2 linked regions of the Prochlorococcus marinus subsp. pastoris str. CCMP1986 genome follow. The protein of the gene in region 1 binds, or shares a complex with, the protein of each later gene. Links are inferred from orthologs where the notes say so. Each region holds a gene or a part of one and is shown in the gene's direction. Other genes may lie near its edges.

Region 1 (3,413 bases):
TATATTAGATCAGAGCAAATTAAAATAATTAACTCTTAAAACAAACGAAATGGTTCTTAATCAAAAACTACATTTTGAAGTGATATTCCAAATACTGTAAATAAAAAAAATTTTTAGCTAAGATAGAATTATTATTCTTTAAAACTTTGGATAAACAAGAATTAAAATTATCAAAAAAACTTGTTTCTTCTTATAAAAAAAGATTAGAAAAAGAAATTCTTAAGAGAAGTGTTAAATTAAAAATGCCTCAGAATAAGTTCGAAGAAATTATCAATAATAATAATGAACTAATAAACCTAAAAAAAGCATTACAAGAATTAGAGACTAACCCTCAATCTTCAAATTAAAGTAAGGTAAAAATTTTTAATAATACAACCTATAAAAAGTGCATCAAACTAACAACTTCCTTTTTAAATCCTTAAATAATGCACAACTAAACGCTGTAAAACATATCAATGGGCCACTGCTAGTTGTAGCAGGTGCAGGTAGTGGGAAAACCAAGGCTCTTACTCATAGAATTGCTAATTTAATTGAGAATAACTCTGTAGATCCCCATAACATTCTCGCAGTAACTTTTACAAATAAAGCTGCTAAAGAAATGAAAGCAAGACTTCAAGTACTACTTGCGCAAGAAATAGCTTTAAATCAATTTGGGCAGCCTTGGTCAACCCTCAAGGAATTTGACCAGAATCAATTAAGAACAAATATTGATCAAGAGAGACTGAGGGACCTATGGATAGGAACTTTTCATGCATTATTTTCGAGACTTTTAAGATACGATATAGAAAAATATCAAGATCCTGAAGGCCTAACCTGGACACGACAATTTTCTATTTATGACGAGACAGATTCTCAGACCCTAGTAAAAGAAATTGTTGGTCAAGATATGAGTCTTGATCCAAAAAGATTTGATCCTAAGAAAATTAAGAGGGCTATTAGTAACGCAAAAAATCAATGTTTTACAGCTAATGACCTTGAAGAAAAAGCTGATAATCATTTTGATAAAGTAATTGCAGATGCTTACAGAAGATATAGGATATCTCTCTCAAAAAATAATGCTTTAGACTTTGATGATCTTCTACTACTTCCTGTGTTTTTATTAAGGCAAAATGATTTAGTTAGGGATTACTGGCATAAAAGATTCCAGCATGTATTAGTTGATGAATATCAAGATACAAATAGGACACAATATGAACTGATTAAATTAATTACGGCTGGGAATACTGAACCAAACAAATTTTGCGAATGGAATGATAGATCAATTTTTGTTGTCGGAGATGCGGATCAAAGTATTTATAGTTTTAGGGCAGCAGATTTCAGAATATTAATTGGATTTCAGGAAGACTTTAAAAATTCATCTAATAATAATCAGAAAGCCTCTCTGGTTAAATTAGAAGAAAACTATAGATCTTCATCAAATATTCTTACCGCTGCAAACTCTTTGATTGAAAATAATACTGAAAGAATTGATAAAGTTTTAAGGTCTACAAGGGAGGAAGGAGAACTTTTAAAGTTGCTTAGCTGTGATGATGAGATATCTGAAGCTGAGGCAATAACAACAAAATTAAGGTCTCTAAATAATTACAATAATCAACCAATCTGGAAAAATTTTGCAATCCTCTATAGAACTAGGGCTCAGTCGAGAGTATTAGAAGAATCTCTTGTAAGGTGGAGAATTCCATATACAATCTTTGGCGGATTACGTTTTTATGACAGAAGAGAAGTAAAAGATGCTGTTGCTTATTTAAAAGTCTTAGTAAATTCTTCAGATAATATAAGCCTTTTAAGAATAATAAATGTCCCAAGAAGGGGAATAGGAAAAACAACTATTCAAAAGCTTAATGAGCTATCAAATAAGTTGAACATTCCTTTATGGGAGGTCATAAATGACAAACAAAGCTTAGATGAGACTATAGGCAGATCATCAAAGGGCATTAATAAATTCACAGAGCTTATGAATGACCTTCTTTGCTATATAGAAAACTCGGGGCCTGCTCAAATTCTTCAATTAATTCTAGAAAAAAGCGGTTACTTAAGTGATTTATTAACAAGTGGTTCAGAGGAATCTGAGGATAGAAGAAATAATCTTCAGGAATTAATAAATGCTGCTACTCAATTTGAAGAAGAGACCGAGAACCCAGATGTAGAGGGATTCTTGTCAACAGCAGCTTTAACAACAGACAATGATACAAAAAAAAATCATCCTAATTCTGTCACTTTAATGACTCTCCATAACAGTAAAGGATTAGAATTTCAAAATGTATTTATAACTGGACTAGAACAAGGTTTATTTCCAAGCCACAGGTCAATTGATACTCCTTCTCTTCTAGAAGAAGAAAGAAGATTATGCTATGTAGGCATAACAAGAGCTAAAGAGAGAGTTTTCTTATCACATGCGAGAGAGAGAAGATTGTGGGGAGGCATGCGAGAAGCAACAATTCCTTCAATATTTCTCTCAGAAATACCAGAGGAACTAATTGACGGGGAATTACCTCAATCAGGTGGTGCTTCTATCAGAAGGGATCGTCATCTTGACCGTTTAACAAGAGTGGATAGAAAAGATTTAAATGAATCTATTAATAGACCTATAAATGCAGTAAGAAAACTATATTCAGGACCCAGTAAAGGAAAAAGTTGGTTGATTGGAGATAAAGTAATTCACTCTAAATTTGGCAAAGGTGAAATTATACATATTTTTGGCAGTGGCGAAAAAATATCCTTAGCAGTAAAGTTTGGTGATAAAGGGAGCAAAATTTTAGACCCAAGATTAGCTCCAATAAGAGCAATAAACTGAAATTTGCATGAATGATATTTCTGCTTATATAAATTCAGCAATATTAAAAATTCCTTTTAATTTATTTAATATAATTTCTCAGTATATTGAATTGAATAGTAGCGTTAAAGTTGCAATTGTGGGTGGCTATATAAGAGATTTATTAATCACTAAAATTCATAAAAAGACTTTTTTCAATCCACTTGATATTGATATAGTTACAGAAGGATCTTCTGTTGATTTAGCAAAATTCATAAAAAAAAATATCTCAAATGTTGAACTTTGTTTGATAAAAGAATTTGAAATATACGACACTGTAGAACTAAATATTAATGATTTAAAAATTGATATAGCTTCTGCAAGAAAAGAGAAGTATGAGGCTCCAGGATTAAATCCAATCGTAAAACATGCAAATATTAAAGAGGATTTAAAAAGGAGAGATTTTAGTATAAATGCAATAGCTTTTGAATTCTCAAAGCAAGAAATTTATGATTTCTTTGATGGTATAAAACATATACAAGAAAAAGAATTGCATTTGCTGCATGAAAATAGTATTCAAGATGACCCTAGTAGATTAATAAGATGCGCAAGATATGCTTCAAGATTAGATTTTAAAATTTCAAGTAAATCACTTCAACAA
Region 2 (3,299 bases), 1.3 Mb from region 1 along the record:
AGAGCTTAGCAGTAAAACTTTACTCAAAGTTATTTCAGGATTAAGTAATTTTGAAACCCAAACTGTTAACAAAATTGTAGAAGCAGCCTCGATGGGCGGAGCCGATTTAATTGATATAGCTTGTAAACCTGAATTAGTTGAATCCGCGATTGAGATTTCACGATTACCAATTTGCGTAAGTTCCGTAGAGCCTAAGTCTTTTATAAATTCAGTTAAGGCAGGAGCTTCTTTAATAGAAATAGGCAATTATGATAGTTTTTATGACCAAGGAATTACTTTTTCGGAGGAGAAAATTTTAAATCTTACAAAAGAAACTAAAGATCTTTTACCTAATATTCCTCTATCAGTGACAGTTCCACATAATATGCCTATTGATAAACAAGTAGATCTTGCAATTAAATTAGTTCTTGAAGGCGCTGATATCATTCAAACTGAAGGAGGCAAAAGTTCTAACCCATATAGTTCAGGAATTCAAGGATTATTAGAAAAGTCAGTACCTACTTTGGCGGCTACTTTTGCAATATTCAAGGAATTTGAGAAACAGTCTATTAATATTCCTATCATGAGTGCTTCAGGTTTAAGTGAGGTAACATGTCCTTTGGCAGTATCATGTGGAGCTTCTGCAGTCGGAGTTGGATCTGTAGTAAATAAATTAGATGATTTAATATCAATGGTTGCTGTTGTTAGAGGCCTAAAAGAATCTTTGAAAAATTCAATGATTAAAGAAAAAGTCTCCTAAGATATAAAAAATCTTAAGTTATTAGATGAATGAATAACTATAAGCTTCAAGCACCTTATCAACCAAATGGTGATCAACCTAAAGCCATTAAGAAGTTAGTTCAAGGAGTTAATAGTGGCGAAGAGTTTCAGACACTTTTAGGAGCAACTGGAACGGGAAAAACTTTTACTATTGCTAATGTAATTCAGCAAACTGGAAGACCAGCACTTATTCTGGCTCATAATAAAACTTTAGCAGCTCAATTATGTAATGAATTAAGGCAGTTTTTTCCTAAAAATGCTGTTGAATACTTCATCTCTTACTATGATTATTATCAGCCAGAAGCTTATGTACCAGTAAGCGATACTTACATAGCAAAAACTGCTTCAATTAATGAAGAGATTGATATGCTTAGGCATTCGGCAACTAGATCATTATTTGAAAGGAAGGATGTAATTGTTGTTGCATCTATTAGTTGTATTTATGGTTTAGGAATACCAAGTGAATATTTAAAAGCTGCTGTTAAATTTGCTGTTGGTGAATCTATAGATTTACGTTCTTCTCTAAGAGCGCTTGTGGATAATCAATATACAAGAAATGATACAGAAATTACGAGAGGTAGATTTAGAATTAAGGGAGATGTATTAGAAATTGGACCAGCTTATGAAGACAGATTGATAAGAATTGAATTATTTGGAGATGAGATTGAGGCTATTAGATTTGTTGATCCATTAACTGGAGAGATTCTTGAGAGTCTTGATCAAGTGAGTGTTTATCCAGCCAAGCATTTTGTCACTCCAAAAGAGAGACTAGATTCCGCTATTAGTGCTATTAGAAATGAATTAAAAGAACAACTCGATAAATTTGCTTATGAAGGCAAGTTGTTGGAGGCGCAGCGTTTAGAGCAGCGCACAAAATATGATTTGGAAATGCTAAGAGAAGTTGGATATTGTAATGGTGTTGAAAATTATGCACGTCATTTGGCTGGTAGAGAAGAAGGAACTCCTCCAGAATGTCTAATAGATTATTTTCCAAAAGATTGGTTATTAGTAGTTGATGAAAGTCACGTAACATGTCCGCAATTACATGCAATGTATAACGGAGATCAAGCTAGAAAAAAAGTATTAATAGATCATGGTTTTAGATTACCGAGTGCTGCAGATAATAGACCTTTAAAGTGTGAAGAGTTTTGGGAAAAATCCAGACAGACATTGTTTATTAGTGCAACCCCTGGCCAATGGGAGTTGGATCAATGCGAAGGCAAGTTTATTGAACAGGTTATTAGACCTACAGGGGTTTTAGATCCCATAATTGATGTAAGGCCTAGTGATGGACAAATAGATGATCTTTTATCAGAAATAAGAGTTAGAGCTAAAAAGAACCAGAGAGTATTGGTTACTACTCTTACAAAAAGGATGGCAGAAGATCTTACGGATTTTTTATCTGACAATAAAGTAAGGGTGAGATATTTGCATTCTGAAATTCATTCGATTGAAAGGATAGAGATTATTCAAGATCTTAGATTGGGTGAATATGATGTACTGGTTGGAGTAAATTTGCTAAGAGAAGGTCTTGATCTCCCTGAAGTTTCTTTGGTTGCTATTTTAGATGCAGATAAAGAGGGCTTTTTGAGAGCAGAGCGATCCCTAATTCAAACTATTGGAAGAGCGGCAAGACATGTTGAGGGGGTTGCTTTACTTTATGCAGATAACTTTACTGAATCAATGAAAAGAGCGATATCTGAAACTGATAGAAGAAGAACTATCCAAAAAAAATATAATCAAATCAATGGCATTACTCCAAAACCTGCAGGTAAGAAAATTGAAAATTCAATATTATCTTTTTTAGAGCTTTCCAGAAAATTAGATACTGGAGGATTATCTAAAGATCTGATAAACATTGTTAGTAATAAAACGGACGATATTTTAAATGCTAAAGATAATCAATGTTTACTAGATGAAATGCCTAGCTTAATTGATAAGTTAGAAAATAAAATGAAAGATGCAGCAAAAGAACTAAATTTTGAAGAGGCTGCAAATCTTAGAGATAGAATTAAGAAACTCAGGCAAAAATTATCTAGAAATACTTAAATAATTATTTATTTATCTAATTGAAAATAAGAATGAATTGCATTAACTGCTTGGTCACAATCTTGTTCTAAGACGATACAAGAAGTTCTTATTTCACTTGTAGCAATCATTTCAATATTAATATTTTTATTAGCAAGTGCTCTAAAAATTTTCCCAGCTGTTCCAACCTTAAATGCCATTCCAGCTCCAACTGTGCTTACTTTAGCTATAGCTGGTCCATCTTCGATGAATGATCCTGCCAATTTTTTTGTTAAAGAGTGGAAAATTGTATTAGCTCTTTCTCTATCTTGCTTGCTCATGGTGAAACTTATGTCTTTGGTTTTTAAAGATGTTAACCTTTCAGATTGCACAATAGTATCAAAAATTAAATTATTCTCTGCGAGAGCTAAACATATTGAAGCTGCCACCCCAGGTTTATCAGGTAGGTTCCTAATGCTAACTTGAACTTGATTTTTATCTAATGCAATTCCTCTTACCTCAGGCTGATCTTC

Evidence for each region.
Region 2: the proteins of TX50_RS01570 (region 1) and uvrB are in contact, whole or in part, in a crystal structure (PDB 7EGT), measured with the Thermus thermophilus proteins. The link is inferred for Prochlorococcus marinus subsp. pastoris str. CCMP1986 from one-to-one orthologs. Residues at the interface, in WP_096412145.1 of Thermus thermophilus: His654, Arg656, Phe657, Gln666, Asp668, Glu669, Lys680, Arg681, Leu682, Ser683, Lys685, Tyr686, Ala687; in WP_096411307.1 of Thermus thermophilus: Glu23, Leu25, Arg26, Asp27, Gly28, Glu29, Arg30, Phe31, Arg55, Glu326, Asp327, Phe328, Glu379, Ser382, Gln383, His398, Gly400, Arg401.

What each region holds. Positions count from the first base shown.
Region 1 is NC_005072.1:290,263-293,675, reverse strand. The notes cover bases 11-3,089. They hold TX50_RS01570 (UvrD-helicase domain-containing protein), read left to right. Parts: upstream 11-385; coding sequence 386-2,794; downstream 2,795-3,089. Other genes in these bases: TX50_RS01565 (CCA tRNA nucleotidyltransferase), read left to right, coding at 2,802-3,089; TX50_RS01575 (hypothetical protein), read left to right, coding at 147-347. Also shown: more of TX50_RS01565, read left to right, coding at 3,090-3,413. UniProt on the Escherichia coli protein: A helicase with DNA-dependent ATPase activity. Unwinds DNA duplexes with 3'-5' polarity. Translocates on single-stranded DNA with 3'-5' polarity. Initiates unwinding more efficiently from a nicked substrate than double-stranded DNA.
Region 2 is NC_005072.1:1,577,535-1,580,833, reverse strand. The notes cover bases 324-3,288. They hold uvrB (excinuclease ABC subunit UvrB), read left to right. Parts: upstream 324-768; coding sequence 769-2,808; downstream 2,809-3,288. Other genes in these bases: TX50_RS08810 (aspartate kinase), read right to left, coding at 2,817-3,288; TX50_RS08820 (DUF561 domain-containing protein), read left to right, coding at 324-739. In the rest of the region: more of TX50_RS08820, read left to right, coding at 1-323; more of TX50_RS08810, read right to left, coding at 3,289-3,299. UniProt on the Escherichia coli protein: The UvrABC repair system catalyzes the recognition and processing of DNA lesions. A damage recognition complex composed of 2 UvrA and 2 UvrB subunits scans DNA for abnormalities.